3 regions of the Propionispora vibrioides genome follow, and region 1 is predicted to be linked to each of the others. Evidence: riboswitches for the same ligand, from Rfam matches in the RefSeq annotation. Region 1 holds a riboswitch; each other region holds the start of a gene.

Region 1 (4,059 bases):
CCGACAAACATAACCTGCCGCATCGGCTAGGAGCGCGTAACCTTCGGCCCGGAAAAGCCCAGTCCGTCACCAAGCAGATGAACGACCTGGTTAAGCGCCGCCTCCACCGCCGAAATATTGCCGGTAATAACCACAGAACCCGTAAAACGGTCCATAAAACCGATGGTCACAGCGGCGGTCTTCGTTGCCGCATCGGCGGCGATAATGGCTGCTTCACAGGGAGTGATCGTTAAAATTCCGATCGCCGAAACAGCAGTGAGACCGAGTTTTTCGCATAAATCCTTTTTGGGATTGGCAATCAAATGAGCAAGAGTCACCTGCTTGCCCGGCACATACTCTTGAACCATGCGCGGTTTGTCTAAGGCCATAGCATCCTCCACGTTGTGCTAAATCATCGTTGTCTTTACACATATTTGATTTTTCTGTCTTTCTACCTTGCTTAAATTTTGCCAAGCGACCGTACATAATTGCTGCTTTCAAAAAAGCTTTTTTCCCCCTTCCTCCCCAGGGAAAAAGCAATAGGATTATTTTGTTGTATTACCCTATTTCTTTTACAAAAAAAGAGAAAGCGCCCTTCTTTACTAAGAAGGGTACTTTCTCTTCCTAATTTAAAAACGCAAAAGGATTTTACCGCAAGGAGGGACAGACCACTCGCTATGACCGGTTTCCTACATGGCCAGTTCCTTCTTGCCCGCCTCGGCCAAAAAATCGGAAATCCTCGCCACATGCTGCATGGCATAAAGCATGGTTTTCAGCATAGACACCATCAGCACTGCGCCGGTACCTTCCCCGAGGCCCATGCCGGCGTGAATGATCACATCTTCAGCCATAATGTTGCCCAACAGGAGACAGTAGGCCATACCGGGTTCCTTGGACATATGGGACGGCAGCGCGTAACGGTCCAGTTTGCTGTCGATGCGGACGGCACAGGCGTAAGCCACAGCCGTAATAAATCCGTCCAGCACAAAAGGAATCTTTAGTTTGCCGCATTCGACCATACTGGCACACATGGCCACAATATCAAAACCGCCCACACAGCGCAAAATATCTTCTACGTCGTGAAGCTTGACCATGTGCTTTTCGACGCCCTTCTCTACAATAAGCCGCTTGCGCCGCAGTGCTTCGGGCGATTTGAGTCCGGCGCCGTGGCCGACGACAAATTCAGGCGGCATCCCGGTCAGTGCATGGAGCACCGCCGACGAAGTCGTTGTATTGCCAATGCCCATTTCGCCAAAGGACAAAAGATTTGCTTGTTTTTCCCTTACGGCTTGTTGCACCCGTTCCACGCCAACCTGCCAGGCTTGTTGAAACTCCTCGCGGCTCATCGCTTCTTCTTTCATAAAGTTTTTTGTCCCGAAGGCAACTTTTTTGTTGATGCCTGCTTCGCGCTTATCGCGAATGCCTATGTCGATCACTTCATAGGGAATCTGATTGATTTGACAAAAGCAACTGACTGTTGCCAGACCGGCCGCCATATTGCGCGCCTGCAAATAGGTAAATTCAACCGGGTCCGGCGCGACAGCCTCTTCGACGACACCATTATCGGCCGCATAAATGATGTGATAGGGGCGAATTTTCTTATCAAGTCTGCCCCAGGCCAAAAGCACCTTTTTCAGATGTTTTTCCAAAAGGCCCAGGCTATGGAGCGGCTTGGCCGCACCGTCAATCAGTTCATCAACCACTTTTTCAAAATCCATCGTCTTTCCCTCCTATGGTGAATTATTGTCCGTAATCATCCCGACCGACAAAAAGCACCTGCCTAAAAGGCAGGTGCTTTGACTTCCAGCTCCTATCCTTCCGGCATTTTCTCTGACGCGGAGAAAAATGACAGCCATAACAGGCAGGTCTCCTGGCTAGCGGATCAAAAAACGTTCAGCGCCTTCCCGGCTTTCCGGTGGCATGTGCTGAAAATTCTCCCCGATTACAGTGGCGCGACCGCGTCGTTTCAGGACTATGTCCTGTCCGAGCTTCCCTATTCTCCTCTTATTGTTAGGCTAAGAGGCACCTGGTTGGTGGCATCTCTATGAAATTATACCTAGCACTTCGCTAGGAAAAGACCTTCTCCTATCCATTTTCCCGAGTCAGCAAAAAAGTCGGCAAGGCTGTAAAAAAAGTCCTATCTTTTCCTCAAAAGCAGCGCTTGTTACGAAAACAAAAACAGAAAGAGCGCGGCTGCGGCCAACTCCGTAACAATGTTGACAGCGCCGTATACATCACCGGTGACACCGCCCAGTTTGCCGCTCACATAAGCAGCAAACAAAAGACCGCAGCCAACGGCGCTGCTGCCGGCTATGGCAGCTTTCAGACCCAGAAAGGCGAACATGGCTGCCGCAAACAAAAGCGCCACATAAAGATTGCCTGTCTCCCGGTGAGAAGGAAAGACATGGCCCAGGCCGCTCGGCCTGGCATAAGGAAAGAAGGTAATGGTCATGACCACAGCGAGCCTGCCGGCTACAGGCATCAGGATCACCACCCCGGGCAGCAGTTGCGGCTCCAGATCAGTAAGAATGGTGAACCGGGCTAACAGCGCCAGAGCCAAGGCCATAGCACCAAAGGCGCCGACACGGCTGTCTTTCATGATTTCGAGCATGCGCTCCCGGTCCCGGCCGGAAAATACACCGTCAAAGGTATCCATAAAACCGTCCCAGTGAAGCGCCCCGGTAAGGACCACTTCCCCGATGATCAAAGCGGCTACCAGCGTATTCTGCGGTCCCAAACCGCCGAAATACTGTCTGGCCCCCCACAGAAATGCCGCTAACAGCAGACCAAGCATCGCTCCGATGAGCGGAAAGAATTTGACGCTTCGTCCAAAACTCTCCAACGAACTGTCATGGTGCTTACAGATTTCTATCCGCGTTAAGAACTGAAAACCGGTAATAAAATCGTCCAGCCATTGTTTTGGTTTCATGGATAGATCCCTCACAAAGTTTAAGGATAAGAAGATGGAAAATTCGGCACTCAGTTCAATGGCCATTTAAACATGTTAGTCTTATTATATAATGAAATGAATATCCATCTAAGCCAGATAATTGCTTCATTATGATAATAAATTGCTCTTCTTCCCCCTAATGGGTTAGAAGCCTTTTTGCACTACAGACAGACCTTTCATTAATAATTTTTCCCATTATAGACTTATCTTGCCGACTTGCCCCAAAAGGCCCCTCCGGCTCTTGTAAGCGCCAAAATGAAATGATACGATGAAACAGACGAATCAATGACAGGGAGCTGACAAAGAGTGGACAATCAGATCCATGAATATTTTATGGCGCCAATCAGCCTGATCGGTGCCGGTAGTCTGGAAAAACTTGCCGAATATTTGAAACCGATGAAGCTGCGTAAGGCACTCATTGTAACCGATGCCTTTCTGGCGCAAAGCAAGCTTATGGCGCGCGTAACCGGCGTCTTGGTAAGCACTGGACTGCTTTATGTCATGTATGACGGCGTTCATCCCAATCCGACCGTCACCAATGCCCAGGAAGCCTTGAAGCTTTTTGCCGACAACGGCTGTGATTTCCTTATGTCCTTTGGCGGCGGCTCACCGCACGACTGTGCCAAGGCTGTCGCTTTTCTGGCCACTAACGGTGGACGGATCAATGACTATGAGGGCCTGAACAAGCTGAAAAAACCTTCGGCCCTGCTCTTTACAATCAATACGACGGCAGGTACGGGCAGTGAACTGACCCGTTTCTGCGTCATCACGGACGAAGAGCGGCACGTGAAGATGACCATTTCCGACTGGCGCATCACGCCGCGTATCGCCGTCAACGATTCGACCTTAATGATCGATATGCCGCCCTCCTTAACCGCGGCGACCGGCATGGACGCCTTAACCCATGCCATTGAGGCGTATATCTCCACCAATGCCACGCCGGTAACGGACTGCAAGGCCCTGAAAGCAATCGAGCTGGTGGCCAATTACCTGCCTACGGCCGTCCATAACGGCAAGGACCTGGAAGCCCGTGAAATGATGATCAATGCGGCCTACCTGGCCGGCATCGCCTTTAATAATGCAAGCGTCGGTTATGTGCATTCAGCAGCCCATCAACTCGGCGGCTTCTA
Region 2 (4,059 bases), on a different contig from region 1:
AGCGAGGGATACTGAATAAACTGCTCAAGGGTGCCTCTATCATGGGCTGCATGGTTATGGGCGGACTGATCGTAAACTATGTTAAAGTGACCTGCGGTCTGACCATCACCACTTCGGGGGCGGAGTTCTCGCTGCAGAAAAGCCTGTTTGACGCGATATTGCCCCATATTCTGCCGCTGGCCGCTACGATGGGTGTGTATGGTTTGCTGCAAAAGAAATGGACATCGGTCCGAATCATTATGTTGATGGTTGTAGTCGGCGTTGTCGGAGGTTTGTTTAATATATTATAAATGAGCACTTATGGAGCGTCATGAGGGAAGTTTCATCTTTGAGCGGCTTTCGATAACGAGAGCCGCTCAAAAACTTGTTATACTAGTGTCGGCGGTCTTAAAACAGTAAGAGAATGGCGAGGCTATTTTTCGCAGCGCGAGGTGAGGGGAGGAGGCATACCGTTAGTATGTTGACTGACGACAACGAAACGGTGGGGAAAATAGACCGCCAGTATTCATTGGATTAATGTTGACCAGGTACTAATTGCACAGGAGAAACATTAATGGTATTCATGTCGAATAGTATTAATGTTTCATTTTCCCAAGAAGAAAGAGCATTTCTGATAAAAAATGCAAATTATCCCTCGATAATCCTTGACTTTACCAGTCAGATTGATTAAAATGTTTTTATGAGATTTATGCCATGTATTCCATTAGCCCCGGAATTCAGGTTCAGAATCTAACCAACCCGTAACTTTTGCAACAAGGAGGGATACTATGAAAACAACATTTATGGCAAACGCAGCCAACGTAGAACGTAAATGGTATGTTGTAGATGCTGAAGGCAAGACTGTAGGTAGATTAGCCGCTGAAGTAGCCAAAATTCTTCGCGGAAAACATAAACCGACTTTTACTCCGCATGTTGATACAGGAGATCATGTCATCATAGTAAACGCAGCTAAGGTAGCGTTTACCGGTAAAAAATTGATCCAAAAAACATATTTCCGTCATTCCGGTTATCCAGGAGGTACTACCTTCACCACTGCCGGAAAAATGCTGGCTGAAAAGCCGGAAAGAGTCCTGGAAATCGCTATTAAAGGCATGTTGCCGAAGAATAGCCTGGGACGTCAAATGTACCGTAAATTGAACGTGTACAAAGGTGCTGAGCATCCGCATGCCGCTCAACAACCGGAAGTACTGGAACTTGATATTAGATAATACCGGAAAGGAGGAACATGAGTATGGCATTAGTTAGCTACTACGGCACAGGCCGCAGAAAAACTTCGGTTGCCAGAGTTCGTCTGGTTCCGGGAGAAGGCAACGTGATTATCAACGGCCGTCCGCTTGTTGAATATTTTGGTTTAAAAACTCTTGAACTGATTGTAAAACAGCCATTAAATCTTACTGAAACGATTGGTAAGTATGATGTATTGGCTAAGGTAGAGGGTGGCGGTCCTTCCGGACAGGCAGGCGCCATTCGCCACGGCATTTCCCGTGCTTTACTTAGAGTGGATCTCGAGTACCGCCCGTCTTTGAAACAAGCAGGCTTCCTGACTCGTGACCCCCGTGAAAAAGAACGCCGCAAATACGGTCTTAAGAAAGCCCGTAAAGCATCGCAGTTCTCGAAACGTTAATTTTATTCAAAGCAAGACCCGCATCAACTCTGGTTGGTGCGGGTCTTTTTCTATTTGCCGGAATAGGTTAAGCTGTTATTTTTCAACAATTTTACTGCATAAAGAATACTTAATGAAGTACCAATTGACATTTCAGAAAAAGTGCAGTATAGTAAGCGAGAAAAATAACAGATTTGGAACAGGTGCAATTGCGCTTAATAGAGAAGCCGGTACAAGCCGGCACGGTCCCGCCACTGTAAGGGGAGTCGCTCACAAGATGCCACTGGATATATTTCTGGGAAGGTGTGAGCCGACGAGGAACCTGAGTCAGGAGAACTGCCTGTTCAACAATCGCCGCTATGACCTGCGAGTGATGGGGAGGGGGATTTGGTTTGTTTGCAGTTTTTGCATGAGCCTTTTTCTTTGCATATGTGTGCGGAAAAGGCTCTTTTTTATTTTCAAGTCAGGAGGAAAAATTATGCGTTATTGGTATAAAATTCACCGCTGGATTGGTTTCATTTGCCTGCTGTTCTTTCTATTGCTTTGTCTTACCGGGCTGCCGTTATTATTTAAGACGGAAATCCATGATTTTAATCTTTTAGACAAAGAAAATATGCATCCCGCCTCAGATTACGGGCAAATCTGGAGGGAAGTAGACGCCGGGGAAAAATTAGTGAAGGAAGGCTATTCCGGCAAGTCGATACGAAGTATTTCGGTTCAGCCCGATGAGGGAAGAATACTATTTCGGGTTCAGGACAAAGACAGCAACAAGCCGGTCGCTGCCCGGTTAAGCATGGGCGGCGAGCAGCTTGCCTATTATCCGTCAGACCATACCCTGCAGCCCTGGCATCAGGAGAAAGTAAAATATCCCTGGCTGGCTGAATTCATGCATGAGATGCATCGTCTGCATATGTATCTTGGTATGGGCAAGGGCGGGATGGTGTTTTTAGGCTTCATGTGCTTTTTGAGCCTGGTCTCGGTTGTGTCCGGCTGCGTGCTTTACGGGCCGTTTATGAGGCGAAGCCCCTTTGCCCTTATTGGCAAGCGCAGTTGGCGGGAGCGGTGGTTTGGCTGGCACAAGTTTTTGGGCATTGCAACGGCTGTTTGGGCAATTATTTTATGTTTTAGCGGCGTTGTTATTGTTATTTTTTCACTCAGCTACGGTTTGTATATTCAGGATTCGAAGACGGCGGTGAAGGACTATTGGCAGTCAGCTCCGGCGGCGGGAAAACATCTTTCCCTGGCTGAAGCCAAAACTTTTGTAATGGAAGCCTTTCCTGACGATGTGATCCTTTCGCTTGATTTACCGGATAGAAGGCAATCGCCGGCGGCTTATATTTTCTACATTACACCGGCGACAGAGAATCCGCTGGACTTTCTGGGGCAGCTTGTTTTTATCCCGGACAGAAAAGGTATGGAGCCGCAATATTTCACCAAACCTTTACCGGATTATTTGTTTTTTGCCGGCTATATGCTGAAACTGCACATCCACAATCACGAACTGCTTATTTTAAAGATTCTATGGGCTCTTCTGGATATCGCGCTCATTTTTGTTATTCTCTCCGGTCTGCTGGGGTGGCTCAGGAAAGGTGAAAAAATAGAACGCTCTTCTGTTGCCACGCCATCGCTCAACCGGCCGACAGCATCAACCTGGAAATGGCCGGGCATTCTGGCCGGCTTGAGTCTGCTGGGCCTGGTTCTTCCCCTATACGGAACAGTGGGGGAATTTGCCGGCACCATTGCCTGGCTGGCTGTAGCCTTGCTAAGTATTTTCTTATGGCGGGAAAGAAATTCCCAAGGGAACGCCTAATTGATACTTACTGCAAATTTTTCAATCAGATTTATATAGGTAAACAGAAAAAAGCTGGAACAGTGATATTACACTGATTCCAGCTTTAAGAATAATACCGGCATTGTTTTTCTATTTTGCCAGGACAATGGGTTGCAGTTTGGCTTCCTGGGCTGTATCCGGCCCGAGGTAATTGTGTTTGACCATGGCGCCTAAGACAATGGCCTGTCTTCTTTTGGCTGCCGCAAAATTGACGTATGGCGAATTCAGCGAGGGAGCATTGGGCAACCCGGCCAGCATGCTGCATTCGGCCAGATTCAGTTCAGCCGGCTTTTTACCGAAATATTCCTGGCTGGCCTGACCGAGACCGTAATTGCCTGAACCGAAATAGATGGTGTTCAGATACATTTCCAAAATTTCATCTTTTGAGTAGCGAAGCTCCATATCTAATGACAGGAGTGCTTCTTCCAGCTTGCGGCCCATAGTCTGTTCATGGGAAAGAAAAAGATTCTTCACCAATTGCTGGGTGATGGTACTGCCCCCTTCAGCAATGGCACCGGCCTGCATATTGACCAGCATGGCCCGCAGGATTCCCTCCACATCAAGCCCTACATGCTGGTAAAACCGGTTGTCTTCCACGGCAATGATGGCTTGTTGCATAGTAAGG
Region 3 (4,059 bases), on a different contig from region 1:
AAACGGACCACCTTTTTTTGTTCGGCCACAGCCTTGACCATAACCTCAATCACTTCCGGCAAGGTCATCTTCGCGCTGTTATAAATGCTGGCCCCCTGCTTAGCCAGCGACAGCAACGCCGGATTGACCAGTGAGCCGGCATAAATGATCACATCGGCCTCACTGACCAACCGCTGCCCTTTAACCGTAATCAGTTCCGGATCGCCCGGACCTGCACCGACAAACCAAACCTGCATATCCATTCCTCCTGTATCTCTACACGCTACCTGCGCTTTTTACGTTCGCCTCAGCCGCGATAATATAAATGGGATTAAGAGCCTGCATCATATGGCTGGATGCGACTTTACGCAGCCTTGTCACCTGGGCGCAGATGGTTTCCACGGAAAATTCCGGACAACTGTCCAGAAAGGCCAGCGCCCGCTGCAGCGTTTCCACGGTCACAGCGGTGACAACCAGCCGGCCGCCCGGTTTCAGCAGTTGCCAGGCCTCGGTTAAAATAGCCTCCAGCTTCCCGCCGCTGCCACCGATCAAAATCACATCGGCCTGCGGTAACCCCTGCAGGGCTTCCGGCGCCGCCCCCGCTATCGGCCGGACCACCGCCGCAAACCGGGCCGCGTTCTGCTTGATCAGTTCAATGCCCTCCGGCTCCCGCTCAATCGCATATACCTCGCCGGAGCCGCTTTGCAGGGCCGCTTCAACCGACAGCGAACCGGTTCCGGCTCCAATATCAATCACCGTATCGCCGGGATTGATTTTCGCCCGCGCCAGTACAAGTATCCTGATCTCGGCTTTTGTCATCGGAATATTGCCCCGGATGAACCGGTCGTCGCTGATTCCCACATGATAGGTCATGCTTTCACCACCATCACACAATGTGAATATCCTTCCCTGTTACTTAACTCCTCTAAGGTAGCCGTAACAACCTGTTCATTCTCATAGGATAGCGCCAGGCAAACGACTGCCGGCGTGGCAGCCGGCCAGCCGGCCCGGAGCAAGTGCCGGGCGATGGTGCAGGAATTGTTTTCACTGTCTGTTAAAATCCCCAGTTTTTTATCACACCGGTAAGCCAGCCCTGTTTCATCCGCTTTGCGCCCATGCAGGCTGATCAGTGTGGCATCCTGCCAATAATCGCCTGTACGGGCAAATGCCAGTTGCAGGGAACTGATGCCGGGAATCACTTCGATGCACCCTTGGGGAAACTGGCGGCGAATCGCCGGCAACAAGCTGTAAAACCCCGGATCACCGGACACCATGACAACCACATCCTGCGCAGTCAGTTCCGCTTCTATATAAGACAACACGCCGGCAATATCGCCGTCAATGACTTTGCTTTTCACACCGGCCGGCGCCAGCGTTTCCAGCGCCCGTTTGCCGCCCACCAGAACGCGGGCCTGCTCAATGGTTCGCTTGGCAACCGGCAGCAGATAGTCCGCCGAGCCGGGGCCGATACCTACCACAATTATTTTATGTTCCACCCTAACTTCTCTCCTATCTTGACAGCACCTGCATCCATGCCCAATATAGCTCCCTGCAGCGTGACAATAACCGTTCCCACTTCCAGGTCCTGAAACACATACCGCATAGCCCGGTGAGTGGCCCTCTCCGCCAGCACTGCATATACTTGCCGCAAGCCGGCGTTTTCAATGATCGGCAGCGCGGCCTCGGTGGTGGCGCACCGCAAAATGGCCTGCACCGTCTGCTGTGACGCCCCTAACGCAGCAGCATAAGCCGCCAGTGTCTCCATGCGTCCGTCGGCCATACGGTTATGAGTGTGAAAAATGCCAGCCGCCACTTTGCAAATCTTGCCCAAATGTCCAAACAGCAAGACCTGCTTCATCCCGTACCGAACGGCCTGTTCTAACATGAAGCCGATAAAATTGCTGGTTTGCACAATCTGCTCGGCCGGCAGACCGCATTGTTTTATCGCAATGTCCTGGCCGATTTTGCCCGGCGCAAAGATCACCGTATCATAGCCGAGCGCCTTAACCACACTGATTTGAGGCGCTAAAGAATTTTTAAACGCCTCTTCCGACATGGGCTCCACAATCCCGGTTGTACCGATAATCGACAGTCCGCCGGCAATTCCCAGCACGGGATTCAAAGTACGGGCCGCCAACGCTTCACCGCCGGGAATGGATACGGTGACAACTGCGCCCCAGCCCGGTGGCAGAGCGTCCCGGACAGCCGACAGAATCATCTGGCGCGGCCCCGGATTAATGGCCGGTTCACCGACAGGCACGGACAAGCCGGGCAGCGTAACCGTTCCCACGCCGCTCCCCGCTCGTAAAACAATATCCGCGCCTTCCGCCACTTCCACTGCCGCCTCAATTGTAACGCCATTAGTAATATCGGGATCGTCACCGGCATCCTTCACAACCGCTGCTTTGCCGCCCCGTTCGGTTCTGCTGCTGCCGGCAATGACAACGGCGATAGGCTTTTGCTGCGGCGATAATACAACAACCTGTTCCACCGGCTGCCCGCGCCAGGCTGACACAGCGGCCTTGGCTGCCGCGGCCGCACAGGTACCTGTGGTAATCCCTGTTCGCATTTGCTTGGACAAACTAAAAAACCCCCTGTGACAAAGGGGTAAAAAGCAACACAATGTAGATTTTACCCACCTGCCCATCTTTCGTAGGTCATAACGGTGCGTGTTAAAATAGGCAGGTCTCCTGACTTCGGATCAACACATACCCGCACCTTCCCGGTTATCCCAGTGGCTAACGCGAATATACTCCCCATCACAGTGGCGGGACCGCTCCGGAATTTCACCGGCATTCCCTTTTAAGCATGACAAGCACCTATTTCCTTCCTTATTCAGCTACGGCAATATCGTCTGAAACCATCCTGCAACACCGGGAAATCACTCATTCTAGGTAACCACTGATTAAATGAACCTGCCGGCCTGGCGAGAGATTTTTTCGTCTGGCAAAGAAGTAAAACCGCAGGAATAGCGGCCCCTATGGCAAGGTTTTGCTGACGTAGCCAGGCGGAAAAAGATCCGTCAGGACGCGCAGCGTGAATTAATCAGTGGTTACCTATCAGCGGTTCCCTTGCAAATTTTGTCTTATTTTATCTTATTCCACCCCGGCGCCTTGTTTTCCTGCTTGGCCGGTCCGTTAAGACACTGTTTATTATTCCTGAGCACGTACACAGCCTGACGAACCCTTTTCCGCCAGACCGACAGGCTCATTACATCAATGGTTCCCTAACAGAGCCAGATTATACAGACAGACCGGATGTAAAAAGGAAACGTTCAACCTTGCCTGAACGTTTCCCTCCGAATAGCTACCGCTGGGCATATAACTGTTTACCCAAAGCCAGGGCTTTTTGATTTTTTTCTTCCGTACCGCGCGGCACCCGGGCCAGTACAGCCTTGGTTAAAGACTCTTCACTAACCGCGCCGGTCGCGGCCACCAGCGCCCCGAGTGCAATGATATTGGCAAACATGGCATTGCCCAGTTCCTCGCGGGCTGTCCTGGTAATCGGCAAGTCAATCACTTCGGCCTCACGGCCGGAGATTTCCTTTACCAGCGTGGAATCCGCCAGCAGTTTGCCGTTTTTCTTTAGAATACCGGCATACTTGTTGCAGGCTTCCTGGCTCATCACCAACAGAATATCCGGCGCCAATACCTTGGGATAATCAATCTCTTCTTCACTGATAATGACTTCGGCCTTACTTGCTCCGCCACGGGCTTCCGGTCCGTACGACTGGGTCTGTATGGCCTGTTTTCCGTCAAGAATGGCGGCCTCCGCTAAAATGATGCCGGCCAGAATCAACCCTTGTCCGCCGGTACCACTTAAACTGATTTCCAGCATTACGCCCTGCCCCCTTCCTGCAGCCGTGCCACCAATCTGGCATACTCCGCCGTATATTCCGCCGTGGGCGAATGGTAGAGCTCACCGATAACAAACTTGCCGGTCATTGCTTCCGGCGTCATCTTGGCCGCGGCCTTCACCATAACGGCATGGTCACGCTGCCATAGCAGCATGGCTGCCGCCGTAGGCATTTTGTTTTTCCGGCCATAACCGATCGGACACTGGGTTATACCGTCAATCACG

Evidence for each region. A riboswitch is a leader RNA that binds a small molecule or an ion and turns the genes downstream of it on or off. The one in region 1 is predicted to bind cobalamin.
Region 2: linked by a shared signal. The riboswitch ahead of BMW43_RS12665 (PepSY-associated TM helix domain-containing protein) and the one ahead of BMW43_RS12200 (nicotinate-nucleotide--dimethylbenzimidazole phosphoribosyltransferase) in region 1 are both predicted to bind cobalamin.
Region 3: linked by a shared signal. The riboswitch ahead of cbiD (cobalt-precorrin-5B (C(1))-methyltransferase CbiD) and the one ahead of BMW43_RS12200 (nicotinate-nucleotide--dimethylbenzimidazole phosphoribosyltransferase) in region 1 are both predicted to bind cobalamin.

The regions. Positions count from the first base shown of each region.
Region 1 covers NZ_FODY01000014.1:89,105-93,163, reverse strand. Annotated here, with positions in the region: gene BMW43_RS12210 (EutP/PduV family microcompartment system protein) at 1-23, opposite strand, end outside; gene eutS (ethanolamine utilization microcompartment protein EutS) at 27-368, opposite strand; gene BMW43_RS12200 (nicotinate-nucleotide--dimethylbenzimidazole phosphoribosyltransferase) at 669-1,697, opposite strand; cobalamin riboswitch at 1,823-2,024, opposite strand; gene cobS (adenosylcobinamide-GDP ribazoletransferase) at 2,144-2,908, opposite strand; gene BMW43_RS12190 (iron-containing alcohol dehydrogenase) at 3,236-4,059, shown strand, end outside.
Region 2 covers NZ_FODY01000015.1:72,044-76,102, reverse strand. Annotated here, with positions in the region: gene BMW43_RS12680 (PTS system mannose/fructose/sorbose family transporter subunit IID) at 1-290, shown strand, start outside; gene rplM (50S ribosomal protein L13) at 768-1,208, shown strand; gene rpsI (30S ribosomal protein S9) at 1,232-1,624, shown strand; cobalamin riboswitch at 1,788-1,961, shown strand; gene BMW43_RS12665 (PepSY-associated TM helix domain-containing protein) at 1,977-3,413, shown strand; gene BMW43_RS12660 (transglycosylase domain-containing protein) at 3,525-4,059, opposite strand, start outside.
Region 3 covers NZ_FODY01000001.1:339,192-343,250, forward strand. Annotated here, with positions in the region: gene cobM (precorrin-4 C(11)-methyltransferase) at 1-236, opposite strand, end outside; gene cbiT (precorrin-6Y C5,15-methyltransferase (decarboxylating) subunit CbiT) at 256-852, opposite strand; gene cbiE (precorrin-6y C5,15-methyltransferase (decarboxylating) subunit CbiE) at 849-1,475, opposite strand; gene cbiD (cobalt-precorrin-5B (C(1))-methyltransferase CbiD) at 1,460-2,560, opposite strand; cobalamin riboswitch at 2,643-2,817, opposite strand; gene BMW43_RS01830 (2-oxoacid:acceptor oxidoreductase family protein) at 3,286-3,816, opposite strand; gene BMW43_RS01835 (thiamine pyrophosphate-dependent enzyme) at 3,816-4,059, opposite strand, start outside.